Regions from separate parts of the Buttiauxella sp. WJP83 genome, predicted to be linked through region 1. Evidence: predicted binding sites of a transcription regulator. Region 1 holds the regulator's gene; each other region holds the start of a gene.
What was found. Region 1 encodes CRP, which controls carbon source genes, mostly activating them, when cyclic AMP is high. Its sites were predicted from a motif close to ATGTGANNNNNNTCACAT; they were not measured.
Positions count from the first base shown of each region.

Region 2: a site for CRP is predicted at 5,438-5,455, ahead of OH773_RS16715 (enolase C-terminal domain-like protein). Genes of this name have one in related genera too.
Region 3: a site for CRP is predicted at 2,110-2,127, ahead of ldtB (L,D-transpeptidase). Genes of this name have one in related genera too.
Region 4: a site for CRP is predicted at 3,121-3,138, ahead of OH773_RS06890 (mannitol dehydrogenase family protein). Genes of this name have one in related genera too.

Region 1 is NZ_CP110080.1:360,385-368,350, reverse strand. It holds gene OH773_RS01640 (ABC transporter ATP-binding protein) at 1-661, shown strand, start outside; gene OH773_RS01635 (LysE family translocator) at 697-1,296, opposite strand; gene OH773_RS01630 (hydrolase) at 1,359-2,381, shown strand; gene OH773_RS01625 (YheU family protein) at 2,378-2,596, shown strand; gene OH773_RS01620 (phosphoribulokinase) at 2,844-3,722, shown strand; gene OH773_RS01615 (OsmC family protein) at 3,744-4,148, opposite strand; gene crp (cAMP-activated global transcriptional regulator CRP) at 4,460-5,092, shown strand; gene OH773_RS01605 (YccS/YhfK family putative transporter) at 5,197-7,287, shown strand; gene argD (bifunctional acetylornithine/succinyldiaminopimelate transaminase) at 7,327-7,966, opposite strand, start outside.
Region 2 is NZ_CP110080.1:3,610,254-3,618,219, reverse strand. It holds gene norR (nitric oxide reductase transcriptional regulator NorR) at 76-1,590, shown strand; gene OH773_RS16725 (EAL domain-containing protein) at 1,615-3,174, opposite strand; gene OH773_RS16720 (GntR family transcriptional regulator) at 3,317-4,039, shown strand; gene OH773_RS16715 (enolase C-terminal domain-like protein) at 4,027-5,226, opposite strand; gene OH773_RS16710 (PTS transporter subunit EIIC) at 5,542-6,912, shown strand; gene OH773_RS16705 (methionine ABC transporter permease) at 6,915-7,586, opposite strand; gene OH773_RS16700 (methionine ABC transporter ATP-binding protein) at 7,571-7,966, opposite strand, start outside.
Region 3 is NZ_CP110080.1:1,502,861-1,510,826, reverse strand. It holds gene OH773_RS07050 (glycoside hydrolase family 31 protein) at 1-292, shown strand, start outside; gene OH773_RS07045 (ABC-F family ATPase) at 397-1,992, opposite strand; gene ldtB (L,D-transpeptidase) at 2,226-3,146, shown strand; gene OH773_RS07035 (CidA/LrgA family protein) at 3,448-3,849, shown strand; gene OH773_RS07030 (CidB/LrgB family autolysis modulator) at 3,846-4,541, shown strand; gene cdd (cytidine deaminase) at 4,685-5,569, shown strand; gene sanA (outer membrane permeability protein SanA) at 5,804-6,523, shown strand; gene mglC (galactose/methyl galactoside ABC transporter permease MglC) at 6,677-7,687, opposite strand; gene mglA (galactose/methyl galactoside ABC transporter ATP-binding protein MglA) at 7,707-7,966, opposite strand, start outside.
Region 4 is NZ_CP110080.1:1,468,571-1,476,536, reverse strand. It holds gene OH773_RS06910 (LysM peptidoglycan-binding domain-containing protein) at 1-502, shown strand, start outside; gene OH773_RS06905 (hypothetical protein) at 516-1,055, shown strand; gene OH773_RS06900 (hypothetical protein) at 1,231-1,767, shown strand; gene uxuA (mannonate dehydratase) at 1,829-3,022, opposite strand; gene OH773_RS06890 (mannitol dehydrogenase family protein) at 3,231-4,694, shown strand; gene OH773_RS06885 (CobW family GTP-binding protein) at 4,826-5,806, shown strand; gene OH773_RS06880 (phosphatase PAP2 family protein) at 5,849-6,556, shown strand; gene mepS (bifunctional murein DD-endopeptidase/murein LD-carboxypeptidase) at 6,978-7,544, shown strand; gene OH773_RS06870 (cyclic di-GMP phosphodiesterase) at 7,788-7,966, shown strand, end outside.

The DNA of each region.
Region 1 (7,966 bases):
CGGCTTTGGATTCCGGGGCGATAAAGTGACCGAGCAAACCGCACGTTTCTCCGGCGGTGAAAAAGCGCGTCTGGTCTTGGCACTGGTTGTCTGGCAGCGCCCGAACTTGCTGCTGCTCGATGAACCGACAAACCACCTTGATCTCGACATGCGTCAGGCATTGACTGAAGCGTTGATTGATTTCGAAGGCGCATTAGTCGTGGTTTCGCACGACCGTCACTTACTGCGTTCGACGACCGACGATCTCTATTTAGTTCACGACGGGAAAGTCGAGGCATTCGACGGCGATCTTGAAGACTATCAGCAATGGCTGGTTGATCTGCAAAAACAGGAAAACCAACCGCAAGACTCAGCAAAAGATAACGTCAACAGTGCGCAGGCGCGTAAAGATCAAAAACGCCGGGAAGCTGAGTTACGCACGCAAACCCAACCGCTGCGCAAGCAAATTACCAAGCTTGAAAAGCAGATGGAAAAGCTAAATGTGCAACTTGCAGAAGTCGAAGAGAAGCTGGCTGATAGCGCCATTTACGACCAAAGTCGTAAAGCGGAAATGACGGAATGCCTGCAAACTCAGGTTAAGGTAAAAGCGGCTCTGGAAGAGTGCGAAATGGAATGGCTGGATGCGCATGACCAGTTAGAACAGATGATGCAGGTCGAATGACAATCAGGCCTCACCCAATGTGAGGCCTGATGACTCTAATGCCAGATAAGCAGCACACATGCCGCAGTCAGCAAACCCATAAAGATATTAAAGATTGCCCAGGCGCGGCGGCTACGAAGTAGCGTGCCAATCATGCTGCCAAACGCAATCCAGATGATACCTGCAACGATGTTGACCAGCGCAATACCGATGCTGATTAGCACCACAGAGTGCAGATACTGAGAACCGGCAAGGCTAAAACTTGCCACAGCGCCTAGCGCCATCAGCCACGCTTTTGGGTTGATAAGCTGCAACAAACCACCCTGCCAGAATGGAATCGGTGACGGAGGTGGCGCATCGGTTTCCAGTTTTTCATACGTCGCTGTGCCGATTTTCCATGCAAGCCACAATAGGTAAGCACTCCCGGCAATTTTCAGGATAAGGTGCAACGCTGGATATAAAAGGATTAAGCTACCGACGCCAAAGGCCACCAGCAACAAGATGCACTGCATCCCCAGCATGATGCCTATCATCAAAGGTACGGTACGAATAAAGCCGTAGTTGGCGCCGGAAGAAGTCAGCAACATATTGTTTGGGCCAGGTGTAATCGCCGCGACCCAAAGAAAACCAAGCATAGAGAAGAAAAGCGTTTCCATGAAATGGGTGTTCCACACCCGGTAAAGTTAATGAGCAAGCTAAATGAAACTAACAGTGTGATATGGCCACGACAAGTCCCGCAGCATTGAATTTTAATCACGTTGACGATGAACAGTTTCGTCCACTAAAGGGTGTCAGCAATCCGCACCTGCAAACGATGCTCCCTCGCTTAATTCGCCGCCGCCTCAATTTCAAACCTCATTGGCAGCGTCTTGATATGCCGGATGGGGATTTTGTCGATCTTGCCTGGAGCGAAGACCCACGGCAGGCAACGCATAAACCACGGTTAGTCGTTTTTCATGGTCTTGAAGGAAGCCTGCACAGCCCCTATGCGCATGGATTAATTGATGCCGCACGTAAGCAAGGCTGGCTGGGTGTAGTGATGCATTTTCGGGGGTGTAGCGGCGTACCGAATCGCAAGGAACGAATCTATCACTCCGGCGAAACCGAAGATGGAAGCTACTTCCTCAACTGGCTCAATACACGTTACGGCAACGCACCAACGGCGGCAGTCGGGTTTTCACTCGGTGGAAATATGCTTGCCTGCTTAATGGCAAAACAAGGTGCTGATTGCACACTACAGGCCGGTGTTGTGGTTTCTGCCCCACTCATGCTTGAGCATTGCAGCAAACATATCGAAACAGGGTTCTCGCGCGTTTATCAACACTATTTGTTGAATCTGTTGAAGAAAAATGCGGCGCGCAAACTGCGAAGCTATCCCGGGACGCTTCCTGTCGATATGCGTCAGCTCAAAGGAATGCGCCGCCTGCGCGAGTTTGACGATTTGATTACCTCAAAGATTCACGGTTTCGCCGATGCCATTGACTATTACCGCCAGTGCAGCGCCATGCCACTATTGCCACAAATTAAAACGCCTACGCTTATCATCCACGCTAAAGATGACCCGTTTATGGATCATCATGTGATCCCTGATAGAGCGATATTGCCCGACAACATTGAGTACCAACTGACGCGTTACGGCGGCCATGTTGGGTTTGTGGGTGGCACGCTTCGTCATCCGGAAATGTGGCTTGAGCAACGTATCCCGCAGTGGCTGTCTAAATTTTTGGAAAAATCACTATGATGATTCCCTGGCAAGATCTCCCTCCCGAAACGCTTGATAATCTGATTGAATCCTTTGTATTACGCGAAGGTACAGATTATGGTGAACAAGAGCGCTCACTAGAGCAAAAGGTGGCCGATGTTAAGCGCCAACTGCAAAGTGGAGAGGCCGTATTGGTTTGGTCAGAACTCCATGAAACGGTGAATATCATGGCCCGTGGGCAATTTCGCGGCTAAATATTAATCTTCTATACTGCATAATGCCCCTCACCCCAACCCTCTCCCAAAGGAGAGGGAGAAAAACAAAACAGACCCGCTCCAGTCCCTCTTCTGGGATAAGGAGAAAAACATGCTCAACCCAGTTCCCTCTTCGGGATAGGGAGAAGAACATGCTCAATCCAGTTCCCTCTCCTGGGGGAGAGGGTTAGGGTGAGGGCCAAACCCAGCTAAACCCACTTGTGATTACCCAGGGAGTTGTTGCCTTATGTCAGCCAAACATCCGGTTATTGCCGTAACAGGTTCCAGCGGCGCGGGAACGACCACCACCAGCCTTGCCTTTCGTAAAATATTTCAGCAACTCAATCTTCGCGCAGCCGAAGTCGAAGGTGACAGTTTCCACCGTTTCACTCGCCCTGAAATGGATATGGCTATCCGTAAAGCTCGCGATTTGGGTCGCCATATCAGCTACTTTGGCCCGGAAGCGAATGACTTCGGCTTACTGGAACAAACGTTTCTGGAGTACGGAAATACCGGGCAAGGTAAATCACGCAAGTATCTGCATACCTATGATGAAGCGGTACCCTGGAACCAAATTCCGGGGACGTTTACCCCGTGGCAGTCGCTGCCGGAACCGACTGATGTCTTGTTCTATGAAGGTTTGCACGGAGGAGTCGTCACCCCACAACATGATGTGGCGAATGCCGTCGACCTACTGGTTGGCGTAGTGCCGATTGTGAACCTGGAATGGATACAAAAACTGGTGCGGGACACCAGCGAACGCGGGCACTCAAGAGAAGCGGTGATGGACTCAGTCGTGCGTTCGATGGACGATTACATCAATTACATCACGCCGCAATTTTCCCGGACCCATATCAACTTCCAGCGCGTGCCTACCGTTGATACGTCGAACCCATTTGCGGCACGTGGTATTCCGTCACTGGATGAAAGCTTCGTGGTGATCCATTTTCGTGGGCTGGATGACATCGATTACCCGTACTTACTCGCCATGTTGCAAGGCTCATTCATTTCCCACATCAATACATTAGTGGTGCCAGGCGGCAAGATGGGACTGGCAATGGAATTGATCATGGCACCGCTAGTTAAACGGCTGGCAGAAGGTCGACACATCAATCAGGGCGGATAATTACCGCCCTGCTGACACACATTAGCCTTCAATCACTTCATAGCTATGAGTAATGTTCACAGCTTTTTCCAGCATCAGAGCGACAGAACAATACTTTTCAGCAGAGAGATCCACCGCGCGGGAAACCGCGTTATCTTTCAGTTCTTTGCCTGTCACGATGAAATGCAGGTTAATGGTGGTAAAAAGACGAGGGGCTTCTTCACGGCGCTCAGAGGTCAGTTTTACTTCGCAATCCGTCACGTTGTAGCGACCTTTTTGCAAAATAGAAACCACATCGATTGCACTGCAGCCCCCCGCAGCCATCAGAACCATCTCCATCGGACTTGGTGCTTTATCGCCAGAATTACCATCCATCAAAATCTGGTGTCCTGAAGCGGACTCCCCAAGGAAGGTTAACCCTTCTACCCACTTCACTCGTGCCTGCATGTTACTTCTCCAGTTGAAAAAACCCTTTCAGAGTACGCGGATGCAGCAAAACTGGCAACGGAAGGCGACCTGCGTCATGCTGAAACGAGACAATAGGAGACACTTGTCAAAAGCTATGCTAAAACAATCCAGATGCTACATCGATACATTGACGTAATGCATGTATGCAGAGGACGTCACTAATTACAGGCAGCAAGAATGACTTGCGTGCCATCTCCCCAAGATGGGGAATATTCTAATACTTGCAACGCCAGACAGGATGTTTAGCGTCTTGTCGTTGGTAGCTAGTTATAAACAGAGGATAACCGCGCATGGTGCTTGGCAAACCGCAAACAGACCCGACTCTCGAATGGTTCTTGTCCCATTGCCATATTCATAAGTATCCATCGAAGAGCACACTGATTCACCAGGGTGAAAAAGCTGAGACGCTGTATTACATCGTCAAGGGCTCTGTGGCTGTTCTGATTAAAGATGAAGAGGGCAAGGAAATGATCCTCTCCTATCTGAATCAGGGCGATTTTATTGGTGAGTTAGGGCTGTTCGAAGAAGGCCAGGAACGTAGTGCATGGGTTCGTGCTAAATCTGCCTGTGAAGTGGCTGAAATTTCCTATAAAAAATTCCGCCAGCTGATTCAGGTCAACCCAGACATTCTGATGCGCCTGTCTTCCCAGATGGCTCGTCGTCTGCAAGTGACATCTGAGAAAGTCGGTAACCTGGCATTCCTGGATGTGACTGGTCGTATTGCACAAACACTGCTGAACCTGGCGAAACAACCTGATGCAATGACCCACCCAGACGGTATGCAGATTAAAATTACCCGTCAGGAAATCGGTCAGATCGTGGGTTGTTCTCGTGAAACCGTTGGTCGTATCTTGAAAATGCTGGAAGATCAAAACCTGATCTCTGCTCACGGTAAAACGATCGTCGTTTACGGCACTCGTTAATCTCCGTCCTCAAAAAAGGCGTGTCACTCAGGTAACACGCTTTTTTTGTTTCTACATTTCTCTGAGTGTAGCCAACACCCACGCAACTTGTATTATGAAGAGCTATGTGGCGCCGACTGATCTACCATCCAGAAGTTAACTACGCATTGCGACAAACGCTGGTACTCTGCCTTCCTGTGGGGGTAGGATTACTGCTTGGAAATTTGCAGTTAGGTCTGCTGTTCTCGTTAGTGCCCGCCTGTTGCAACATTGCCGGCCTGGATACCCCCCATAAGCGCTTCTTCAAACGTCTGATTGTTGGTAGCACTCTTTTTGCAGTCAGCAGTTTAATCATGCAGCTTTTGCTGCTCTACACCACCGTTCCATTGCCCGTCATTCTCTTTGTTATGGCCCTTATGTTGGGGGTCACTGCTGAAATCAGCGCCCTGCATGCACGCTTACTTCCCGCCTCGCTGATTGCTGCCATTTTTACACTTAGCATGGCCGGTAACATGCCTATCTGGAAGCCGATGGCGCTGTATGTCTTTGGCACGATTTGGTATGGGGTCTTTAACTGGCTTTGGTTCTGGATATGGCGAGAGCAGCCGTTGCGCGAATCTTTAAGCCTGCTCTATCGCCAATTAGCGGATTACTGCGAAGCCAAATACGGCATGCTCACTCAGCACGTCGATCCCGAGACGGCACTTCCGCCGTTGCTGGCGCGCCAGCAAAAAGCCGTCGACTTGATTACCAACTGCTACCAACAACTGCATATGCTATCGGCGAATCAGCAAAACGGTTACAAGCATTTGTTACGCTCTTTTCAAATAGCGTTAGATCTACAAGAGCACATTTCCGTCAGTTTGCACCAACCTGCCGAGGTGCAAAAACTTGTCGCGCAAAGCCATGCGGAAGCCGTTATTCGCTGGAATGCGCAGACCATTGCGGCCCGTTTGCGTGTTCTGGCTGATGACATTCTTTACCATCGTTACCCGCAGCGTTTTACGATGGAGAAGCAAATTGAAGCCCTTGAGAAAATCGCCCGGCAGAATCCGGATAACCCAGTCGGACAGTTTTGTCATTATCACTTCAGCCGTATCGCGCGTGTATTACGCAGCCAACGCCCGCTGTACGTCAGGGATTTAATGGAAGACAGGCAACGCCGCTTACCACTGTGGGCCGCGCTGAAAAGCTATATGTCATTGAAATCAGCGGCTCTGCGCAACGCCGCCCGGTTAGGCGTAATGCTAACTATCGCCAGTATTTTTGGGGCATTTTTGCATCTCCCCAAACCCTACTGGATTTTAATGACGGTGATGTTTGTCACGCAAAACGGCTACGGCGCTACCCGAGTACGCATTCTGCACCGTTCGGCAGGTACCATTGCAGGCCTGGCCATTGCGGGTTTCGCCCTGCACTTTCACTTCCCACAAGACATTGCGTTGGCCGCGATGCTGGTCATCACGCTCGTCAGCTATCTGATCATTCGCCAAAGCTACGGCTGGGCGACAATTGGTTTTACCGTGACAGCGGTATATACCCTGCAACTGTTAACGCTCAGCGCCGAGCAATTTATTGTTCCACGTTTGATAGATACGCTGCTGGGCTGTTTGATTGCCTTCGGTGGCATGGTGTGGCTTTGGCCGCAATGGCAAAGTGGATTGCTGCGCCAGAACGCCCACGACGCACTGGAGACAGACCAGGAGGCCATTCGCCTGATTCTGAGCAACGACCCTGAACCCACGCCTTTGGCCTGGGAACGGATGAAGGTCAATCAGGCCCATAATGCGCTGTTTAATTCGCTGAACCAGGCGATGCAGGAGCCCGGTTTCAACTCGCATTATCTGGCAGATATGAAACTGTGGGTGACGCACAGCCAGTTTATCGTCGAACACATCAATGCCATGACGACTCTGGCACGCGAGCACAATATGCTGACCCCGGATTTAGCCCAGCATTATCTGCAATCATGTGAAATTGCGCTGCAACGATGCCAACAGCGGTTGCAGTACGATGGGCCTGGTGAGACGAACGATGCGAATATACTCGACCCACTGGAAGGGCTTCCGAGTGGGCCGTTGAGCACAATGGAACAACATTTACAGCGGATTTTGGGTCACCTCAGCACCATGCACACCATTTCGTCGGTTGCATGGCGCCAGCGCCCCCATCATGGTATCTGGCTGAACCGTTTACGTCGGCCTGAGAGTCAATAAACCTACGTCATCCGCCGTTTTGTCGGATGACACGGGTGCTTACACGTCTTGAGATACGATTTTCTCGACCGCTTTAGCAAAGCGCGCCATTCCTTCATCAATATCAGCCTTTTCAACGATCAAGGCTGGTGCAAAACGCATGACATCAGGCCCGGCATTCAAAACCATCACCCCTTCTTGCGCTGCCGCATGGAGGAATTCACGTGCACGGCCTTTGTATTGCGGTTTCAGCTCCGCGCCAATCAACAAGCCCATGCCGCGAATATCGCTGAACACGTCAAATTGCTCATCAATCTGCTGTAAATGCTTCACAAACTGCTGACGTTTTTCTGTGACGCCAGCCAACACTTCAGGCGTATTGATGATATCAAACGCCGCGCCGGCAACCGCACACGCCAGTGGATTCCCACCGTAGGTAGAACCGTGCGTACCAACATGGAATGCAGAGGCTATTTCCTGCGTCGTTAACATGACACTCACAGGGAATCCGCCACCCAGCGCTTTAGCGCTGGTCAAAATATCCGGTGTCACGCCGTAATGCATATACGCAAACAGTTCGCCGATACGACCCATGCCACACTGCACTTCATCAAAAACTAACAGGGCTTTGTGTTCATCGCACAGTTCGCGTAAGCCTTGCAGGAATTCTGGCGTAGCCGCCGTGACACCGCCCTCTCCC
Region 2 (7,966 bases), 1.5 Mb from region 1:
ATGTCGTTTTGACAATTGAATTGTCTTTTTGACTACCGAAGAGTAAGTTAGCGAAATTGTTTTATGGAGCCGCTTATGAGCCTGTCTATTACCTCTCTCGCCAATATTGCTATCGAGCTGCAAAGCGGCATTTCACATCAGGATCGTTTTGCTCGTTTGATTCGCACCTTGCGCCAGCTTTTAGGTGGTGATGCGACGGCGTTGCTGCGTTATGAAGCCCGGCAATTTCGCCCGTTGGCCATTGATGGGCTGGCGGAAGATGTGCTCGGACGGCGCTTCGATTTAGATGCACACCCGCGCCTTGAGGCTATTGCACGGGCAGGGGATGTGGTGCGTTTTCCCGCAGAGAGCGAATTACCCGATCCCTACGACGGGCTCATTCCCGACCATACCGATTTAAAAGTGCATGCTTGCCTCGGCCTACCGCTATTTGCCGATCAAAACCTGATTGGCGCGTTAACCGTCGATGGAATGGACCCTTTGCAGTTCGATCACTTCAGTGATGAAGAGTTGCGTTTGATTAGCGTGTTGGCGGCCGGTGCATTAAATAATGCCATGCTGATGGAACAACTTGAAAATCAAACGCCTGCTGTAGCCATGCTCCCCGCCGCCAGTAAAACCAACAGCACTGAAATGGTCGGGTTATCTGCGGGCATTATGCAGCTTAAGAAAGAGATCGAAATCGTCGCCGGTTCCGATCTCAATGTGCTGATCACCGGGGAAACGGGCGTCGGCAAAGAGCTGGTGGCGCGGGCCATTCACAGTGGTTCGGCGCGTGCCGCCAATCCTCTGGTGTACCTCAACTGTGCGGCATTGCCGGAAAGTGTGGCGGAAAGCGAGCTGTTCGGTCACGTGAAAGGGGCATTTACCGGGGCTATTCACCATCGAACGGGTAAGTTTGAGATGGCAGATAACGGCACGCTGTTTCTGGATGAGATCGGGGAGTTGCCGTTAACGCTACAGGCAAAATTGCTGCGTGTTTTACAGTACGGCGATATACAGCGAGTGGGCGATGACAGCAGCCAAAGAGTCAATGTGCGCGTACTGGCGGCGACCAATCGTGATCTTAAACAGCATGTGCTGGCAGGGGAGTTTCGTGCCGATTTGTTCCATCGTCTGAGCGTGTTTCCGCTGCATGTTCCGCCGTTGCGCGAGCGCGGTGATGACATCACGCTGCTGGCGGGGTTTTTCTGCGAGCAAAGCCGCGTAAAAATGGGGCTTAAACAGGTGGCGTTGAGCGATGCTGCGCGTGATTTACTGCGTCGTTACGACTGGCCAGGGAACATTCGCGAGCTGGAACATGCGCTTTACCGCGCGACCGTGTTAGCGCGTTCAGGCAAGCCGGGCGGTGAAGTCTGGCTTCAGCCGCAACATTTTCAACTGAGCGAAGCAGATACCAAACCGGCTGACATCCAGGGAGAAACCGTGCCGGTGGTGGATAATTTGCGTACCGCAACCGACGATTTCCAGCGCCAGATTATTATCAGTACCCTGGATGCCAACGCCGGAAACTGGGCGGCGAGTGCCAGACAGCTACAATTAGATGTCGCCAATTTACACCGCCTGGCAAAACGCCTTGGCGTGAAATAGTGTCTGGCATTTTTCAGGTGCGTTTCATCCCCTGGCGCTATAGTTTGCGACCCATTCGATGAACTTATCTTTTGGCAGAGCTTTACTGAACAACCAGCCCTGGCCGTACTGCACACCCTGAGTACGTAACCAGGTGGCCTGGACGGGGGTTTCGATCCCCTCGGCGACCATTAAAATCCCCAACGAGTTGGCCATTTCAATGATATGCGGAGTGATATTTTTATATCCAATCGCATCAACAAATGACTTATCTATTTTCAGAATATCGACATCAAGATCCTGTAAATAACTCAGGCTAGAATAGCCCGTGCCAAAATCATCAATATAGATTGCATGACCTGCCTGGCGATATTGCGCAATAATCGGCGCGGTCACTTTCGGATCGGCAAAGCCGCGTTCGGTAATTTCAAATGCTATTTGACCCGGTTTGACGGAGTAACGTGACAAATAAGGGATGATGACTTCCAGTATATGTAAGCTCCGGACATCGCGGGTGCCTAAATTAACTGAAATATGATAATCAGGATGTTGGTGGAGCCACTCGCCCAGCTCGAGGAATATCAGTTCAATGACTTGCTCTGTTAATTGCGTGACCAGACCGGTATGTTCTGCCAGCGGAATAAAGACATCCGGAGTGAGCATGGTCCCGTCTTGCTGCTGCCAGCGAATTAATGCTTCCGCGCCGACACTTTCGCCACTTTCAAGATTCACTATAGGCTGGTAAACCACGCGTAACTCATGGTTTTTGATGGCATCCATCAAACGATTTTGAGGCGATAACAGCCGACGTAAAACACGAAGTAAAAACCATCCTGTGCCGAAGCTGATGATTAATCCCACAGGTAGCCAAATATAGAGTTGCTGATACCAGGCTTCGGTCAGCGGCTCCACTGATGCCCAGGCGATCATAGCCAGGCCAAGATTCTCATCCCGACGAATGACATAGATATTATTATCGCTTTGAAACTCTTCTGCGCCCTGTGCCAGTGGCTTGCGCCAGTCATCTGAAACATAGGTACTGTTTGTGGCGATAAGTTCGTTTTTACCCAGACCCACCATCGCAATATTGAGCGTATAACTTCCAAAAGGAAGCACATCAATAAATGACATGGGGTCGACTAACGCAATATGCGGCGGTTTGCCGATAAAAATCATCTTACGTTTAAAACCCGGTATCGGGGGAGTGGTATACCACGCGCTAAAGCCGTGTTCACCGATGCGATCAGGTTCGCCTAGCCGTTCATTGTAGGCAAACGATTCCAGCGAACTGCACAGAATGCGGTTATCCTTTTCAAGCATCACTTCTTGCACATTGCGATATTCAAGGGCGGTACGGCGCATGGCTTCAGCGTGTGCGTGAGAGCAGGTTTGATCTTTAAAGCGGTTAATATCGTCAACGGCAGAAATAGCGTCGTCGATGACTTGCCCGGTACGCATCAAAGCGTGGTCGGCAAATTCATTCAATTCATTATGAAAAGCTTGTTCAGCTTTACGATGAGCAAGATAAATGCTCAACAAAATGGGAAGCAATACGGCCAAAATAAGGATACCGCTGACCAGGCTGATGAGCTTTCGGGACGTCATTCCGGTAGACCCCGTTATGAGAATAGTTTTTATAATGGTTTTACATAGAAGAGGTTAGTCTATCTCACATGTTTGAGGGATGTTATGTTTTCATGCTAAGTGAGCATGGAATCTTTAGACGCGAGCATCTGGTGAGCATTGAATGAAGAAAAAAGAGTTTGTTATCCAGGATTTGTTGAGCAAAATTTATCAGCATAATGATTCGCAACGACGCAAATTACCCCCAGAGCGTCAGCTTGCAGCAGAATATGATGTTTCGCGTTTCACTATTCGCAAAGCCCTGGAAAGGCTGGTGAGTATTGGGGTGGTTGAAATTATTCAGGGATCCGGGATTTGGATTAACACACAAGCCCGTAATAATCCGCTGGTATATAACTCCATTACCGAAAAACGTTTTGATCAGATGGCGTTTCGTATGGTCAATCTGCATAAAAAGCTACCGAATCGCGAAGAGCAGCAAGTCTTTGGTGTGGATGAAAATGCGTACATCTGGCAGTTTTGCCGCTTGCGATATGTCGATAATCAAAAGGTGCAAATTGAGATTTCACGAATGCCTGTGCAGGATTTCCCCGATCTTAATCAGCAAGTGATTGAACGATCCATTCAACAATATGTGCTCAGTAAAGGATTTCGAATTTCACACCTGCTAACCAGTTATCAGGCCGTATCGATTAGCAAGGAACAGGCAGCATTACTGGAATGTAAAAAAGGGATCCCGGCGATGCATATCATCAACCGCGGGATCCTCGAAGGGGGACGGGTATTTGAAATCAGCGAAATCGTCGATATCAATTATTCCTGTACTTACGTCATCCCCTATAACCATGACAATTTGGCCTGGCGGCAGGGCACTCAGGGAGTATGAATGGCCCCGTTGGGTAAGCGGCTCTGCGTCCACTCATGCGGGCGATACTCCACGGGGAAGGCCTCTGCTTTTTGTTGGTTGAAGCTCACACCAATGCCCGGTTTTTCAATCGGATAGATATAGCCTTGCTCGGCGACTGGCGCGCCAGGGAACACTGATTCGGTATTCGGTTGATTCGGGATAAATTCCTGAATCGCCGCATTGTGCAGATGAATATTTAAATGCGTATTCACTGCCACGCCAATCGGTGTCATATCTCCGGGGCCATGCCAGGCCAGACGCACGCCAAATGCCTGGCAAAGAATGGCGAGTTTGAGCGCAGGCGTTATCCCGCCGATTTGCGAAACGTGGCAGCGGATAAAATCAATGCGCCGATTCACAATGAGATCATGCCATTCAGCCGGGTTATTAAACAGTTCGCCCATTGCCAGTGGAACGGTGGAGTGCGCGCGGACTTGTTCTAACCATGCACTGTGTTGTGGCGGCAGAATATCTTCGATAAACCAGGGTTGGTATGGTTCGAGTGCTTTTGCCAGTTGCACCGCTTGCTGTGGGAATAAACGTTCATGCACATCATGCAGAATATGGAACTGGTTACCGTACTTCTCGCGTAGCGCTTTGAACATCCCCACGGTATTCGCCATGTATTCATCCTGGCAATAATACGCTCCAGGGGTTGGCGATTTCGTGGCGTGCAGCCCTTGTGGCGTACCGCCGTAAAAACCTAACTGACAGCGAATATAGCGATACCCTTGCGCCAGCAGTTTGTCGACTTCGAGGAATAATCCTTCCAGTGTTTCACTGGCGGCGTGGCTGTAAGCGGCGATAGCGTCTTTCGATTTCCCCCCCAGAAGTTGATACAGCGGCATATCTGCCAGTTGGCCTTTAATATCCCAAAGCGCCATATCGACCCCGGCAATCGCGTTGTTGATAACCGGGCCGTTGCGCCAGTAGGCGTTGACCGTCATCATTTGCCACAAGTCTTCAATGTTGTTGGCATCACGCCTGAGAAGCAACGGTTTGAGATATTCGTCGACCATCGCTTTGACGGCCAAAGGGCGCTGCTGGAAAGTGGCACAACCGTGGCCAATCACGCCTTTATCGGTGGTGACGCGCACCGTGACCAGGTTGTGGCGGTCAGGACGGGTGATGAAACATTCGATATTTTCAATAATGGTTGGTTTCACAAAATTACTCCACACCCTGGAATTATTTAGGGCAGTTCATGGGTGGTGACTTATTCAATGTCGGCTTCTGTTATTTACTATCACCTTATTTTTGTGTGCGGGTAAATGTTTTTTTTGCATATTTTTATTGGTCAGGAAAAGAGGCGTGATGTAGATAAAAACCATACCAATTATCGTCTTTTGGTGGTTTAAGTGCCTTTCCATTGGCTAAGTGTGATGTTGTTCAAGTTTTATTGGTTTGTTTTTGTGTTTGTGATTCCCTACCATCATTGGCATTCAACACATAACAATAAGCAATTTTTTCGGGAGTGACAGATGGGGACTCGTGATGCCATTAATAATATTATTCACCTGATAGGTGGTGCGGATAATATTAGTAAAGCCTGGCACTGTATGACGCGCTTGCGCTTCTCTTTGATTGACGAAAATAAAATTGATCAATCTGAGATTAAAAAAATCCCCGGTGTTTTAGGGGCGCAAATTCAGAGCGATCAATTCCAGATTATTATTGGCCCACAGGTAAACAGTTGGTACGAACAATTGAGTCAGGTACTCGGTTCCGCTCCTGAACAAACCGCACCAACCCAGCAGAAGAAAGCACGTAAGAGCCTGGTATCGATGTTTATGGATACGGTGTCAGGCGTGTTTGGCCCGATAGTTCCCGCAATTGCAGGGGCGGGGATGATCAAAGGCCTGCTGGCAGGGCTAATTGCACTGAAAATGGTTTCAGCGAAAAGCGACACGGTCATCGTCATCGATTTGATTGCGAGCGGCGTGTTCTACTTTTTGCCCTTTTTCCTGGCGATATCTGCCGCGCGTATCTTCAAAACCAATGAATATCTGGCTGCTGCGGTTGCCGCATGTTTGATGTACCCGTCGCTGATTGAAGCGGCGAAGGCGCTGGCAACGCATTCACCTAATGCCGTCGATGCGTTCTATTTCCTGAACGTCGTGCCTGTTTCAGTGTTTAACTACGCTTCAAGCGTTATCCCGGTTATTTTCTCTGTTCTGGCACTGAGTTACATCCATCGCTGGGTGGATAAAATCATGCCGGATATTTTGAAAACCGTGTTTACTCCAACGCTCACCCTGTTTCTCGCCGCATTGGTCGCGCTGGTGGTGATTGGGCCTCTGGGGATTTATCTGGGCAAAGCACTGGCGTGGTTTATCGAAGGTTTGTTTGGTGTCTCAGCAAGTTTTGCCGGTCTGGTTGTCGGGGCTATACGTCCGGTGGCCATTTTGACGGGGATGCATCACGCGATGACGCCTATCGCCCTGCAAAACTTTACCGACCGTGGTTACGACATGCTGATGCCCATGATGTTTATGGCCAATATGGCGATTGCGGGTTCCACTTTTGCTATCTGGAAGCAGAGCAAATCACGTGAAGAGCGTGCGGTAGTTCTGCCTGCGGCGATTTCGGCTCTGCTTGGGATTACGGAACCTGCGCTGTTCGGCGTTCTGACTCGCTATAAAAAAGCGTTTATCGCCGCAACGGTGGCAAGTTCCATCGCCTCGGCATTCATCGCCTTCTTCGGTGTGCGTTTGTATGGCTATATTTTGTCGAGTATTTTCAGTTTGCCAGCTTACATCGGCCCGTACTTTATCTTTGCACTGACCGGTGTGGCGCTGGCATTAGGGTTGTCGTTTACGTTGACCACTCTTTTGGTGCGTGAGAAACAATAAATTCAGCGTCGGTGCGCCAGACGGCGCACCAGTCTGTCACCGACGCTTTGTACTAATTGCACCATCACCACTAAAATCACCACGGTGCCGACCATGACCTGATCGTTAAATCGCTGGTATCCGTAACGGATCGCCAGATCCCCCAGTCCACCGCCGCCAATCACTCCTGCCATTGACGAAAACCCAATTAGCATCACGACCGTGAGCGTGATCCCCGCCAGCAGCGCCGGTAGCGCCTCGGGTAACAACACTTTTCCGATGATATGCCAGACATTGCCACCCATCGATAAAATGGCTTCGATGCGGCCTTTGTCGACTTCATCTAATGCGTTTTCCACCACCCGCGCAAAAAACGGAAATGCGCCAATCGTAATGGGAACCACCGCCGCAGTACTGCCCAACGTGGTGCCAATAATAATGCGGGTGAATGGGATTAAGGCAATCAACAGCACAATAAACGGCAGTGAACGCCCGACATTCACCACACTCCCGATAATCTGATTGAAGACCGGCGCGGGTAGCACTCCGTCGCGACGAGTGAGAAACAGCAATACCCCGAGCGGTAAGCCGATTATCACGGTAAACAACGCCGCAAGCCCGACCATGTAAAGCGTATCGAGGGTGCCATCAAGCAGTAATGGCCACAAATCCTCCCAGGCTAAGCGACTTCGCATAACATTCTCCCTGAAACGCCAATCCGGCGTAAAAATGCTTGTTCTGCGGCGTCGCCAGGCAGCAATGCCTGACGCAGACGGGAATAGGGGGTAGCCAGCAATTCAGATAATGAACCGCTTTCAACTAGCCTACCGTTTTCCAGTAGCGCTGCGTGATCGCAAATCGCTTTCACGACTTCCAGTTGATGAGTAATCAACACAATCGTGACGCCCAGCTTGCGGTTAATATCCATTAATAGCGCCAGCACAGAAGCGGTGGTTTCGCTGTCTAAGGCGCTGGTGGCTTCATCACAAAGTAAAACATCAGGGTGCGCAGCAAGCGCCCGTGCGATGCCGACACGTTGTTTTTGCCCACCAGAAAGCTGTGAGGGGAAAGCCTG
Region 3 (7,966 bases), 1.1 Mb from region 1:
TGTGGATGCCAAAGCGGATAGTGTGCGCGAGCTGAAAGTGTATCCGCTGCAAGGAACTGGCGTTTCACACGGTAGCCTGTTTGAAGATGACGGCGAATCCTGGGGTTACCAGCAAGGCAATGCGCTGTGGCTGAACTGGGAAATTCGCTGCACGGCGGATGAAATTCAGGTGGTGTTTAGCCGTAAAGGTGATTATCTACCGGCCTGGAAAGAGATGAAGTTGACGCTGCCTGCGGGGGAAAAACGCCGTTTGGTCGTTGATGGGAAAGAGCAGGATTGCTTCGTGCTGTAGTCAATGTTTTGCCCTCACCCTAACCCTCTCCCCCAGGAGAGGGAATCGACGGTTTTCTCCCTATCCCTTGAGGGAGAGGGCCGGGGTGAGGGGCTTATTAAAACTTAACCGTCAATCCCTTTACTACGCAGGTAATCTTCATACCCACCGGTAAAGTCAATCACACGCTCAGGCGTAATCTCAATCACACGCGTAGCCAACGAGCTGACAAATTCACGGTCGTGAGAAACGAAGATCAACGTACCAGGGTACATTTCCAGCGCCATGTTCAGCGACTCGATAGATTCCATATCCAGGTGGTTTGTTGGTTCATCCATGACCAGAACGTTTGGACGTTCCATCATTAACTTACCAAACAACATGCGGCCCTTTTCACCACCGGACAGCACCTTCGCAGGCTTTTTAATATCGTCCTGACTGAACAACAAACGACCCAGGATGCTGCGCACCGCTTGCTCGTCGTCACCTTCTTGCATCCACTGGCTCATCCAGTCGAACACGGTCAGATTGTTTTCAAACTCGTACTCGTGATCCTGCGCGTAGTAACCAATCTGTACGTTCTCAGACCATTTCACCGTGCCAGCATCTGGAGTATGTTCGCCCACCAGCGTTTTAAGCAGGGTAGATTTACCCACGCCGTTCGTCCCGAGGATAGCGAGCTTTTCACCCACTTCCAGCAGCATGTTGACGCCTTTGAACAGCGGGCCGTCATCGAAACCTTTCGCCAGCCCTTCAACTTCCAGAGCATTACGGAACAGTTTCTTGTCTTGCTCGAAGCGAATGAACGGGTTCTGACGGCTTGATGCTTTCACTTCATCAAGCTTGATTTTATCAATCTGACGCGCACGAGAAGTCGCCTGGCGAGATTTCGATGCGTTGGCGCTAAAGCGGCTAACGAAGGATTGCAGGTCAGCAATTTGCGCTTTTTTCTTCGCGTTGTCAGACAACAGACGCTCACGAGCCTGAGTCGCAGCTGTCATGTATTCATCGTAGTTACCCGGATACACGCGCAGTTCGCCGTAGTCCAGATCCGCCATGTGCGTACACACCATGTTCAGGAAGTGACGGTCGTGCGAGATGATGATCATGGTGCTGTTGCGCTCGTTGAGCACCGTTTCCAGCCAACGAATGGTGTCGATGTCCAGGTTGTTCGTCGGTTCATCGAGCAGCAGAATATCAGGGTTTGAGAACAGCGCCTGCGCCAGCAATACGCGGAGTTTCCAGCCTGGAGCCACTTCGCTCATCGGGCCGTAATGCTGTTCTACAGGAATGCCTACACCTAGCAGCAGTTCGCCCGCGCGTGCTTCAGCGGTATAACCATCCATTTCGCCGTACAGAACTTCCAGATCAGCCACTTTGTAGCCATCTTCTTCGCTCATCTCTGGCAGCGCATAAATACGGTCGCGCTCTTCTTTCACTTCCCAGAGTTCTGCGTGGCCCATGATCACCGTGTCGAGTACGGTGAATTTTTCAAAGGCGAACTGATCCTGACGCAATTTACCGATACGCTCGTTCGGATCGAGTGATACGTTGCCCAGCGTTGGCTCTAAATCGCCACCGAGGATCTTCATAAAGGTAGACTTGCCGCTACCGTTGGCGCCGATCAAGCCGTAACGGTTGCCGCCGCCAAATTTGACAGAAATATTTTCAAACAGCGGCTTACTGCCGAACTGCATTGTGACGTTACTGGAAACTAGCACAGAGATGTCCTGGTAAAAGAATTATTTAAGATGTGAGATCGGGCACATTATGCCATAACTCAACGTGCAGATCGCTCTGCTTATGCATTGGTCATAAAATAATCAATGCGGAAAAAAATGTGATTTAATCCACATCTGATTTCCCTGGTCGAGCGAATGCACATATAATGCGCGGCTAAACCGCTCCGTTTCTTCACTAACTAGCCTGCATGGCCATAAATACTTTGCATACCATGAATATGAAATTACGCACTATTTTACTGGCATTTGTGGCTGTCGTGTCTTTTAGCAAAACAGCTTCTGCCGTGACCTATCCTCTGCCGACTGATGGCAGCCGTTTGATTGGTCAAAACCAGGTTGTCACGATTCCTGAAGGTAGCACCGCACCGCTGGAAGAATTCGCGGCACGTTACCAGATGGGCCTTTCCAACATGTTGGAAGCCAACCCTGGTGTTGACCCGTACTTGCCAAAAGCTGGCACTATCCTGAACATTCCTCAGCAGTTGATTCTGCCGGACACCGTTCATGAAGGTATCGTCATCAACAGCGCTGAGATGCGTCTCTACTACTACCCTGCTGGCACCAACACGGTTATCGTGCTGCCGATCGGTATCGGTCAGTTGGGTAAAGACACCCCAATGAACTGGACGACAAAAGTAGAACGTAAAAAAGCAGGCCCAACCTGGACGCCGACGGCGAAAATGCATGCGGAATATGTTGCTGCAGGTACACCACTGCCAGCCGTTGTTCCCGCAGGCCCGGACAACCCTATGGGTCTGTATGCGCTGTATATTGGTCGTCTGTACGCGATTCACGGCACCAACGCGAACTTTGGTATCGGCCTGCGCGTGAGCCACGGTTGTGTGCGTCTGCGTAACGAAGACATCAAATTCCTGTTCGAAAAAGTGCCGGTCGGTACGCGTGTTCAGTTCATCAACGAACCGGTTAAAGCCACCGTTGAGCCAGATGGTTCGCGCTACATTGAAGTGCACAACCCACTGTCTACAACTGAAGCGCAGTTCAACTCTCGTGAAATTGTTCCAATCACGCTGAAAAACAACGTTACAGCCATCACCGCTCAGCCAGACGTTGATAGCACCGTATTGGATCAAGCGATTCAGAGCCGTTCCGGTATGCCGGTGCGTTTGAACTAAGCGAAGATTACCCTTTTGAAAGCGGCCCTCGGGCCGCTTTTTTTATACCTGAAAAACAGCATCTTGTTATACCCGAAATAATTCAAGTTGCAGGAAGGCTACCAGGCCGTAAGTCCCCAGGAGCATAGCTAACTATGTGACTGGGGCGCGCGGGCGCAGTCAACGCACCTACGGCTTGAAGAATGAAGGGTATAAACGTTCCCATCAGGAATGTTTGGTATGCTAATAATTCATGATGTGACCGGTAGCACATTTTTGAGTTTAATTGTATGATGAATGCGTTTTCTAAAAGGTAATCACTATGCGTAACTCATTTACCGCAATATGGCAGTACCTGCGGGCATTTATCTTAATTTACATATGTTTATATGCAGGCATTGCTATTTCATCACTGCTTCCTATTACTATTCCCGGCAGTATTATTGGCATGCTAATTCTGTTTGTTTTGCTCTCACTGCAAATCGTTCCCGCTAAATGGGTTAAGCCTGGTTGCCAGATATTAATTCGTAATATGGCGTTGTTGTTTGTGCCGATTGGCGTTGGCGTTATGCAATATGTCGATGTGATAAAACAGCAATTTGGCCCGGTGGTGGTGTCATGTTTTATCAGTACGTTGGTGGTGTTAGTGGTGGTGAGTTGGAGTTCCCATTTAATCCATGGCGAACGTAATGTGGTTGGTGAACGCGAGGGTGACGAAAAATGATGCATCATATTTGGTGGTCTTTACCCTTAACACTGGTGACTTTCTTCCTCGCCCGGCAGGTCGCTGTACGTTATAAATCGCCGATCCTGAATCCGCTTCTGATATCCATGATTGTGATCATTCCAATCCTGGTATTCACCCGTACGCCTTACGAACATTATTTCGAAGGCAGTAAAATATTGAATGACTTGTTGCAACCCGCAGTTGTTGCTCTCGCCTTCCCTCTTTACGAACAGCTTCACCAGATCCGCGCTCGTTGGAAATCAATTATCACTATCTGCTTTATTGGCAGCATGGTAGCGATGATTACCGGTACGTCTGTGGCACTGCTGATGGGCGCAACACCACAAATTGCCGCATCAATCCTGCCTAAATCAGTCACCACACCGATTGCCATGGCCGTTGGCGGAAGCATTGGTGGTATTCCGGCAATTAGCGCAGTTTGCGTGATCTTCGTCGGTATTCTGGGGGCCGTGTTTGGTCATACGTTGTTAAATCTGATGCGTATTACGACTAAATCGTCGCGAGGGCTGGCGATGGGCGCGGCTTCACACGCCCTGGGCACCGCTCGTTGCGCGGAAGTGGATTTCCAGGAGGGTGCGTTTAGTTCATTGGCACTGGTGATTTGCGGCATCATCACGTCACTGATTGCCCCGTTCCTGTTCCCTGTTATTTTGGCGGTTGTGGGTTAAAACTTGCGAGAGATCGCGCATTTTCATTCTTTATTTCATATGTTGCATTTGTAATTGGATAAAGATCACATATAAAGCCTATGCAGACCCGTAAACTGTCGATCAATAAAGACAGCTCAATTACTTGTTATGAGGCTCTTCCAATGCGCTCACGTTTTCAGGCAGCTCTCGCACAACTCCCGGCTTCACTGCAAGCCGCTCTGCAACCTTTGCTTACTGATGCTCATTTCCCGGCAATGTTTAGTGCGTCAGAAGTCGAATCATTGAAAGCTCAGACCGGGCTGGATGACGATGCATTGGCTTTTGCATTATTGCCACTCGCCGCTTCATGTGCCCGTGCTGATTTATCAAAGTTCTACGTGGGCGCCGTAGCCCGCGGCGTAAGCGGTAATCTTTATTTTGGTGGCAATATGGAGTTTCCTGGCACCACCATGCAGCAGACCGTTCATGCCGAGCAGAGCGCCATTACCCACGCGTGGATGCGCGGTGAAAAAGCCCTTTCCGCCATTACCGTTAACTACACGCCTTGTGGCCACTGCCGCCAGTTTATGAATGAACTGAATAGCGGTGTGGCACTGCGCATTAATTTGCCGGGCCGTAATCCTGCCACCCTCGGCGATTATCTGCCTGATGCATTTGGCCCACGTGATTTAGAAATCAAAACCCTGCTGCTGGATGAAATGGATCATGGTTTTGCCTTGCAGGGCGATGAGTTAAGCAAGGCCGCCATTACAGCGGCAAACCGCAGCCATGCGCCGTACAGCAATGCACCTTCAGGTGTTGCGCTGGAAATGCGTGACGGGACGATTTTCAAAGGCAGCTATGCAGAAAATGCGGCATTCAACCCTTCCCTGCCGCCACTGCAAGCGGCGCTGAATCTGTTAAGCCTGTCGGGTTACGACTATAACGATATTCAGCGTGCCATCCTTGCTGAAAAAGCTGATGCACCATTGACACAGTGGGACGCCACCGCTGCGACACTCAAAGCGCTGGGCTGCATGAACATCGATCGCACCTTGTTAAATTAATAAGTGCGTTGCGGGCGTGAAACCGCCCGCATCGCTGATATACCCAATGGATTTCGAGTTGCAGGAAGGCGGCAAGTGAAAGAGTCCCAATGAGCTTACTTGAGTAAGTGATTTGGGCGATTGAACGCAGCCAACGCACATGCAGCTTGAAAGACGAAGGGGATACACTTGCTCTTCACCACCAGGTAAAGTAGCCTTGAATAAAATTCCCTCCCTTTATTGAGCCGCAAGTCCATGTTGAAGCGCGTGTTTTATAGCCTGTTGGTCATAATCGGATTGGCTGTGGTAGCTGCGCTTTGTCTTGACCGCTGGATAAGCTGGAAAACCGCACCTTACGTCTACGACGATCTGCAAGATTTACCGTATCGCCAGGTCGGTGTGGTGCTCGGAACCGCCAAGTATTACCGGACTGGTGTGATTAACCAGTACTATCAATATCGTATCCAGGGTGCGTTAAACGCTTATAACAGCGGTAAAGTGAACTACTTGCTGTTAAGTGGCGATAATGCGCTGCAAAGTTACAACGAACCCATGACGATGCGTAAAGATTTGATTGCCGGTGGTGTTGACCCGGCCGATATCGTGCTGGATTACGCCGGATTTCGAACTCTGGACTCCATCGTTCGTACCCGCAAGGTCTTTGATACCAACGATTTCATCATTATCACTCAGCGTTTCCATTGCGAACGTGCGTTGTTTATCGCCCTGCATATGGGGATCCAGGCGCAGTGTTATGCCGTTCCTTCACCTAAAAATATGATGACTGTGCGTGTTCGCGAGTTTGGCGCTCGTTTAGGGGCGCTGGCGGATTTGTACATATTCAAGCGTGAACCGCGTTTTCTTGGGCCTCTGGTGCCGATCCCTGCAATGCATGAAGTACCGGAAGATGCGCAAGCTTATCCAGCTGTAACGCCTGAGCAATTGCTCGAATTGCAGAAAGAAGAGAAGAAATAAAAAAGCCTTCCAGATCGGAAGGCTTCAATCTACCCAAAATAATTCGAGTTGCAGGAAGGCGGCAAACTCAGGAATCCCCAGGAGCTTACTTGAGTAAGTGACTGGGGTGAGTGAGTGCAGCCAACGCACATGCAACTTGAAGTATGAAGGGTATTACTTCTTACGCGCGTATTTCAGTGAATCCAGTGCCACCGCGAAGATAATAATCGCACCCTTAATAATGTACTGCCAGTAAGGGTTCACGCCGATATACGTCAGGCCGTAGTTGATGACGGTGAAGATGATAACACCGGTCACCACACCCACTACCGTACCCACACCGCCGCTGAACGACACGCCGCCAACGACGCACGCTGCAATCGCATCCAGTTCGTACATGAAGCCAAGGTTGTTGGTTGCAGAACCGATACGCCCGGCTTCCAGCATCCCGCCGAAGGCGTAGAACACACCAGACAGCGCATAAATCATGATCAAGTTCAGGGCAACGTTAACACCAGAAACTTTAGCCGCTTCAGGGTTACCACCGATGGCAAAGATGTTCTTACCAAAGCGCGTTTTATTCCACAGAATCCAGACAAAGCCAATCGCAATCAACGCGTAGAACGTAATGTACGAGAGCTTAAAGTTACCCATCTTGATAAAGCCCTGGGTAAAGGTCGAGAAGCCGCTATCGAACCCCGCAATTGGTGATGCGCCAACAAAGTCGTAGTACAGGGAGTTGATACCGTAAACGATGATCATCGTGCCCAATGTGGTGATAAACGGCGTCACGTTCAGGTATGCGATGATTATACCGTTCACCAGACCAATGATTGCGCCGATAGCACACACGATCAGGATAACCAATGGAATTGGCATGGTTTGCATATCAGGGAAAACTTTGTTCACGTTTTCCATCGACTGCAAGAAGGTCGCAGAAACAACCGCAGCCAGCCCCACCTGACGACCCGCTGAAAGGTCAGTACCCTGAGTCACAATCAGCCCTGCCACACCCAGTGCAATAATGATACGCACCGAAGATTGAGTCAGGATGTTACTTAAGTTCATTAAGCTTAAAAACGTTGGATCCTGGAAAATAATAATCGCCAGTAGCACCAGCAATACGACATAAATGCCGCCTTCTTTCAGATAAGTTAGAAAACTTTTCTTATTTAACGCACTCATTTTAATAGCCCCTAAATTATCAAAGGTGCACAGACGCAAGACGTAATATTTCGTTCTGCGTGGTTGTTTTAGTGTCTACAATTCCGGCAACGAGACCATTACTCATTACCAGGATACGATCTGTAATCCCTAACAACTCTGGCATTTCGGACGAAATAATAATGATTCCTTTCCCTTTTTTGGCCAGTTCAGCAATGAGCTGATAAATTTCAAACTTAGCCCCAACATCAATCCCACGCGTTGGCTCATCTAACATTAAAATTTCTGGCTGGGTTAATA
Region 4 (7,966 bases), 1.1 Mb from region 1:
TGTCTGGAAAAACTTAAACGAACTCATCAGGCAACGCTTCATTACAGGTAAAACGCCCTATCCTCGTGGAGCCACGTCGGCTGTACAACAATGGCTGAATCTCCGGTTCAAACCCGAATATGCGATTATGGCCGCCGTGGATTATGGCGTGGCAAACTTAGCCTCCCTGAAAAATGCGGGTTATAACATTGATGGCCTCAACGATGCAGAAAAATCCAAACTCATTTATTTGACTCATCATCTGGGATTAGGTGATGCCATGTTATTTATCAAAAACAAGATCTCAGAAGAGAAAGCTACCAAATTATTGAAAGCTCAGGTGGGGAGGAGATCTGCTGCTGCAAGGTGTACAGAAGAAGGGTGTTATGTCAAAGCCCACAGAAAATGGTTAATAGAATATATAGACTACAACATTAATCTTTTTGGTTATTTCTGTCCTGAACTAACCAAATCGCCTCAACTAAAAGATGTGAAACTAGAAAAAATTTTAGATGAAATTTAAATTGGATACAATTATGAACAGGTTTTTATTAATAATAATCGCATCACTAACTTATTCCACCGTTAGCATTGCAGCGTGTAATTCTAAATATCAAACATGTGAAAAAACAACATTGGGTCTTATTGAGCTAAAAGATCGAGAGGATTCAGGTGATGATTATTCCCACATACTCCTGAACGGAAGAGAGATATATAAGGCTAAAGCTGATTATATGGTTATAGATACAGGTGGTAGTGATGGTGTTTTTAAAAATAAAAAATACCTCATAACTAAAGCTACCATTTCTTATGTGTCAGATGATGCGTGTTATTCAAATAAGATCGTAGGACATTGCTCAATGAATGTTGTTCTTGACTTAACTAGCGGCAAACCTGTTATTTCCAATGAATTTTATGCCGATTATGGTCCCTCACATATCACCTGGGTCTCATGGGGTAAAGCCAATTCGATCATTGTTATTGATGATTATTTACGGTTTAAATATGCAAATGGACACGTTGAACAGGTCACTAAAGTGAAAGATGCTGCTGGCACTAGCAGTGAAGGGAAATAGGCTTTAATTACTGAGTGGTATGAAATCTGTGGGCGTTATAACCACGCCCACAGAGGATGACTAATGAAATATATTAACTATGCTATCAAACTTTTGGCTATTTATGCCCCTCCCAAAAGCAGGGAGATGTAGACTGAGTTGATGTTATTGGAAATAATTTAACACTGGAGTTATCATGAAGAAGCACTTATTAACAATATCTTTATTTTTGTACACTATTACAGGATTTGCCGATTGCAATCCTGATGCTTCAAATTGCATTAACACAATAACGGGACCACTTGAACAGATAACAAAATCTCACTCAGGTGATGATTATTCATATCTGACGCTTAACGGCAAAGAGATATATAAAGCAAAAGCTGATTATATGGTTGTAGGTGAAAGTGATAGCGATGGTATTTTTAAAGAAAAAAAATATCTAATGACAAAAGCTACCATTTCGTACACATCAGATGATGCGTGTTATTCCAATAAAGTTGTAGCACATTGCTCTATGAAGGTTATTCTTGACTTAACTAGCGGCAAACCTGTTATTTCCAATGAATTTTATGCCGATTATGGCCCCTCACGTATCACCTGGGTCTCATGGGGTAAAGCCAATTCGATCATTGTTATTGATGATTATTTACGGTTTAAATATGCAAATGGACACGTTGAACAAGTCACCAAAGTGAAAGATGCTGCTGGCACTAGCATTGAAGGTAAATAGACATTTACTACAAAGTATTGCACCAGGCGGGTGATGTTGTGCACACCCGCCTGGTTTCAAACTACTTCAGCAAATCCGGGAATAACGTCTGTTTCAGAGCCAGCTCTACACCGCGCACTTCAGCCAGACCTTTCAGGCGACCAATCGCTGAATAACCAGGGTTGGTTTTCTTGTGCAGATCGTCAAGCATCTGGTGGCCGTGATCCGGACGCATCGGAATTGGACGTACATCACCGCTGTTTTTACGGCGCTGTTCTTCCGTCAGAATCGCTTTTACCACCGCAACCATGTTTACGTCACCTTGCAGGTGCGCGCCTTCATGGAAGGTTTTCGGGTTATCTTCGCGGCACGTTGCACGCAGATGGGTGAAGTGAATACGATCCCCGAAAGTTTCAATCATACGCACCAGGTCGTTGTCCGCGCGAACGCCATAAGAACCGGTACACATGGTGAAGCCGTTATGAATGCTATCAACGGTTTCTTTCAGCCATTGCATATCTTCAATTGTCGATACGATGCGTGGCAGACCGAGGATAGTACGCGGTGGATCGTCCGGGTGAACCGCCAGACGTACACCGACTTCTTCCGCTACCGCAACAATCGCACGCAAGAAATACGCCATGTTCTCACGCAGTTGTTCTTTATTGATACCGTCGTATTCAGCAAGGCGTGCACGGAACTGGTCCAGGGTGTACCCCTCTTCCGCGCCCGGCAAACCGGCAATGATATTGCGCGTCAGTTTTTCTTTTTCGGCATCTGACATGTTGCTGAAGTAGTCCAGCGCCTGACGCTGTTCTTCTTCGCTGTAATCTGCCTCAGCGCCTTTGCGCTTGAGGATGTGCAATTCAAATGCTGCAAAAGCAATCTGGTCAAAGCGCAACGCTTTTGAACCATCTGGCAATTCGTACTCAAGATCGGTACGCGTCCAGTCCAGAATTGGCATGAAGTTGTAGCACACGGTGTCGATGCCACATTCTGCCAGGTTACGAATGCTTTGCTGGTAGTTAGCGATATGCTTATCGTATTCACCGGTGTGAGTTTTAATTTCTTCATGAACCGGAATACTTTCTACTACTGACCAGGTCAGTCCTTTCGCTGCCAACACGGCTTGACGCTCTTTAATGTCAGCAACTGGCCACACTTCACCATTTGGGATGTGATGCAGAGCAGTAACGACACCGGTCGCGCCCGCCTGACGCACATCATCCAGAGATACCGGGTCTTTTGGGCCGTACCAACGCCATGTTTGTTCCATCGACAGTTCCTCAGTTAAGTTGTCATACCAATTCTTTTTACCACATTGACTACTACCATACTGAATTCTTCTTTTCGGTCAAATTTTGCGGTTACATTGGTTGATCCAGCTCACATTAAATGGATAAAGACGGCACACCAATTTAATTTGCTGTCATATAACTTTAGACTGCGCAATGTTACCAATTCGTTAATCAGGATTTACATTTATGAATACAATTGCTTCGGTCACGCTCCCTGCCGATGTTCAGCAACCACGCTATGATCGCCTGGCGTTAAAAACCCGCATCGTCCATTTTGGCTTTGGGGCGTTTCACCGCGCGCACCAGGCATTGTTGACCGATCGGGTGCTCAATAAATTGGGGGGTGATTGGGGCATTTGTGAAATAAGTCTGTTTAGCGGCGACAAGTTGATGAGTGCGTTGCGAGACCAGGACCACCTCTATACCGTGCTGGAAAAAGGCCGCGAGGGTAATCAGGCGATTGTTGTTGGTGCAGTTAACGAATGTCTGAATGCAAAACTCGATGGCCTGGAAGCCATTATCGAGAAATTCTGCGAGCCGCAGGTGGCGATTGTTTCCCTGACCGTGACCGAAAAGGGTTATTGCATCGACCCCGCGACCGGAAAACTCGACAGCAATAATGAACGGATTATTCACGATCTACAGCATCCCACCGCGCCACATTCAGCGCCCGGTATTTTGGTTGAAGCCCTCAATCGCCGCCGCGAACGAGGATTACGTCCCTTTACCGTGCTTTCATGCGACAACATTCCTGACAACGGCCATGTGGTACGCAATGCGGTGATTGGCATGGCAGAAACCCGCAGCCAGGAATTGGCCGACTGGATCCGAGAGCACGTGACCTTCCCTAGCACTATGGTTGACAGAATTGTCCCTGCTGCAACGCCAGAATCTTTGCGCGAAATCACTGAAACATTAGGCGTCGAAGATCCGTGTGCGATTTCAGGTGAACCATTTATCCAATGGGTTATTGAAGATAACTTTGTTGCTGGCCGTCCGGCATGGGAAGAAGTGGGCGTTGAAATGGTCGACGACGTGATGCCGTGGGAACAGATGAAGCTGCGCATGCTCAACGGTAGCCACTCCTTCCTCGCGTATCTCGGCTACCTCGCGGGCTATCAGCATGTCAATGATTGCATGGCTGATGACAATTTCCGCCTGGCCGCGCATCGTTTAATGATGCACGAACAAGCGCCAACACTACGCGTTACGGGCGTTGATTTGCAGCGGTATGCGCATAACTTACTTGAGCGTTTCGAAAATCCAGCGCTAAAACACCGAACCTGGCAAATCGCGATGGATGGTAGCCAGAAGCTACCACAGCGCATGTTGGAAAGTGTACGCTGGCACCTGCAACAAGGTGACGAATGGCCATGCCTGGCATTGGGTATTGCCGGATGGATGCGCTATGTCAGCGGCACCGATGACGCTGGCAACGAGATTGATATTCGCGATCCGTTGGCCGGGAAGATAAAAACGCTGGTTGAAGGCAGCACTCCTGAAGAACGTGTTCACGCTTTGCTCAGCCTGCAAGAAATCTTCGGTAGCGACCTGCCTGCTGATGAACAATTTGTCGAAAACATCTGTGCCGCATGGAACGAATTATGTAGCAATGGCGCACGCGCAGCCGTCGCTAAACGGGTCGGTTAATTTAACAATCAATGCCTTTAAGCGTGCTTCACAAGGATGTGATGCCCACTCAGGCTTCCTTTTCTCGCAAATGTTGTTCAGGATTGTGATAATCATTCACGTAAGGTTCACTTAACCTGTCCGGAGCGCCTGTGACTAAAACCAACCTGATTACCGGTTTTCTCGGTAGCGGAAAAACCACCACCATTTTACATTTGCTGGCCAATAAACCCGAGCATGAAAAATGGGCGGTGCTGGTCAATGAATTTGGTGAAGTCGGTATCGACGGCGCGTTATTCGCTGACAGTGGTGCATTATTGAAAGAAATCCCCGGCGGCTGTATGTGTTGTGTGAATGGGCTGCCGATGCAAGTTGGCCTAAACACGCTTCTGCGCCAGGGTAAACCCGACCGCTTGCTCATCGAACCTACCGGTCTGGGTCATCCTAAACAAATTCTCGACATGCTGACTGCCGAGGTTTACCAACCGTGGATAGAACTCAACGCCACGATTTGTTTGCTCGACCCGCGCCAGTTACTTGATGAACGGGTTGTGAATAATGATAATTTCCGCGATCAGCTCGCCGCGGCCGATATTATCATTGCGAACAAAGAAGACCGTGCCAGCGATGAAAGCCGCCGTGCATTGGCCGAATGGCAACAGCGCGAAGCGGCGGGTCGTGAAATTATTCCCGCTCATAACGGCAACATCGACAGCAGCCTCCTCGATAAACCGCGTCAAAATCACCGAGAACTGCCTTCCAGCCCCGATCATAATCATAGTCACGCCGTATCTAAGGGGCTTGCTGCATTAAGTCTGCCCGAGCATCAACGCTGGAGACGCAGCATTAATAGTGGCCAGGGCTATGTCGGTTGCGGCTGGATATTTGATGCAGACACAGTCTTTGACACCGTTGGGATTCTGGAATGGGCCAGGCTTGCCCCAGTCGACCGCGTTAAAGGTGTCCTGCGTATTCCGGAAGGCTTAGTACGAATTAATCGTCAGGGTCTTGATTTCCATATCGAAACACAAAATGTTGCGCCGCCAGATAGCCGTATTGAGTTGATCCATAGCGGTGAAGTTGACTGGAATACGTTGCAATCATCGTTGTTGAAGTTACGTTTAAGTTTGTAAGCCTACCCTTTCGCCCTTTGTTAAAAAATCTCGTGATATTGTATGAATACTATTCGATTTCCTCTTATCCTGGTGCTGAACGCACTGGGATTTGCTCTCTTTTTTAGCTGGTATCTGCCTTCAGGACACGGCTATTGGTTCGTTATTGATTCCAACATCTTCCATTTCTTTAACCGTGAACTGGTTAAGAGCCATGCCTTCCTGGTACTTGTCGCTGTGACCAATAATCGGGTGTTCGATGGCATTTCGTTATTAGCTATGGGTTCGCTGTTTTTCTTCTACTGGCGCAAAGAGTCAGCAGCCGGTCGCCGCCGTATGGTTATCATGGGCATCGTGATGTTATTTTGCGCAATTATTATTAATCAACTCGGCCATCTGATTCCGGAATCTCACGTCAGCCCTACGCTGTATTTCACCGATATTTATCGGGTCAGCGAACTGCTGCATTTCCCGACAAAGGATGCGTCTAAAGACAGTTTTCCTGGCGACCATGGATTAATGCTGCTGATTTACACCGGCTTCATGCTGCGATATTTCGGCAAAAAAGCGTTCGCCATTGCCGTTATTATTTTTCTGATTTTCATGATGCCGCGCATGATGATAGGCGCACATTGGTTTACTGATATTTTTGTCGGTTCACTCTCTATTGCGCTTGTTTGCTTACCATGGGTGCTTTTAACCACAATAAGTGACGGGTTAATTAACCTCCTGGACCGCTATTTACCTCAACTGCACAAAGCAAATGATTAACATCTGATAAACACGATTAAATTTTAATCATCAGAGAACGGAATGATCTCTGGTGATTTTTCATTCCCTCACCAAAACCGTCTAATATTTAACCTTTCCGCTTCTCCAGACAAAAGAAGCATTTGCACATTTAAGCAGCAATTTCGTTTAACAAATACGCAATATTTCTTATCATTCCTTAACATCACAATTTCTTATAAAAAATCAGATAAAACCTCTCGCCACGCCAGTGCTGATAGGGTACCCTCGAATACGTTTTGTGCTTAAAGCCAAATCATTCGCAGTGTGAATAAATTTGTGCGTCATACCACAGTTTTGTGCATAAGCAATTGTTTCATGGCGCTCAGGTAATTAGTCTCGTCACGTTGGCATTTTGTATAACGATATTTATCGTTAAGGACATCAAGGGATAACAAACATAATGGTCACATCTCAGCCTATTTTGAGATATATCTTGCGGGTAATTCCCGCCGTTGCTGTGGCAGTGATGCTGTCAGCATGTAGTTCGACAAACACCGCAAATATGCATTCTGAGACGCATGCAGTCGGCAATAAAGATGGTTTTTTACTGCAAGCTTCTCAGGATGAATTCGAAGAGATGGTCCGTAATGTAGATGTGAAATCACGTCTCATGGATCAATATGCAAGCTGGAAAGGCGTTCGTTATCGCCTTGGTGGCAGCAATAAAAGCGGTATTGATTGTTCTGCATTCGTGCAGCGTACATTCCGCGAACAATTTGGTTTAGAGTTGCCTCGTTCAACTTCTGAACAACAGGATTCAGGTAAATCGATTTCACGTAATAAATTACGTACTGGCGATTTAGTTCTGTTCCGCGCAGGTTCAACCGGTCGACATGTTGGTATTTATATCGGCAATAATCAGTTTGTGCATGCTTCCACCAGCAGTGGTGTGACGATTTCAAGCATGGACGAGCCGTACTGGAAGAAGCGCTATAACGAAGCACGACGCGTACTGAGCCGCAGTTAATGCGGTTCTTGCAAACAGTTACTCCCTTGGCTGTTTGCAAGACAACACTTCGACGAGACAAGAAACGCTGTTTTATACAGCGTTTTTTATTGCCTGAATTTCATTAAGTGCAATAAATAAACGATTCCCAAATGATTATAACTTTCGTTCGAAACTTTATGACTCAATGACAGTTTTTGAGTTATAGTCCAAAAAAATACAAATAAACAACCAGTCTCTTGCGCTTGCAGGAACCCGTTATCCATGTTTTCTAAAAATATATTTTCACGCTACTTTACCTCAGTACGGCAAATAGTCACCTTCAGTATTTTGGCGGGATGTCTTGCCGCGCTACTGATTGGTGGTATGACCAGCCTGGCATTGCACAGTAAGCGTGAGACGGGTTATGACACACTCACTGAAGACGTACGAACTTATCTCAA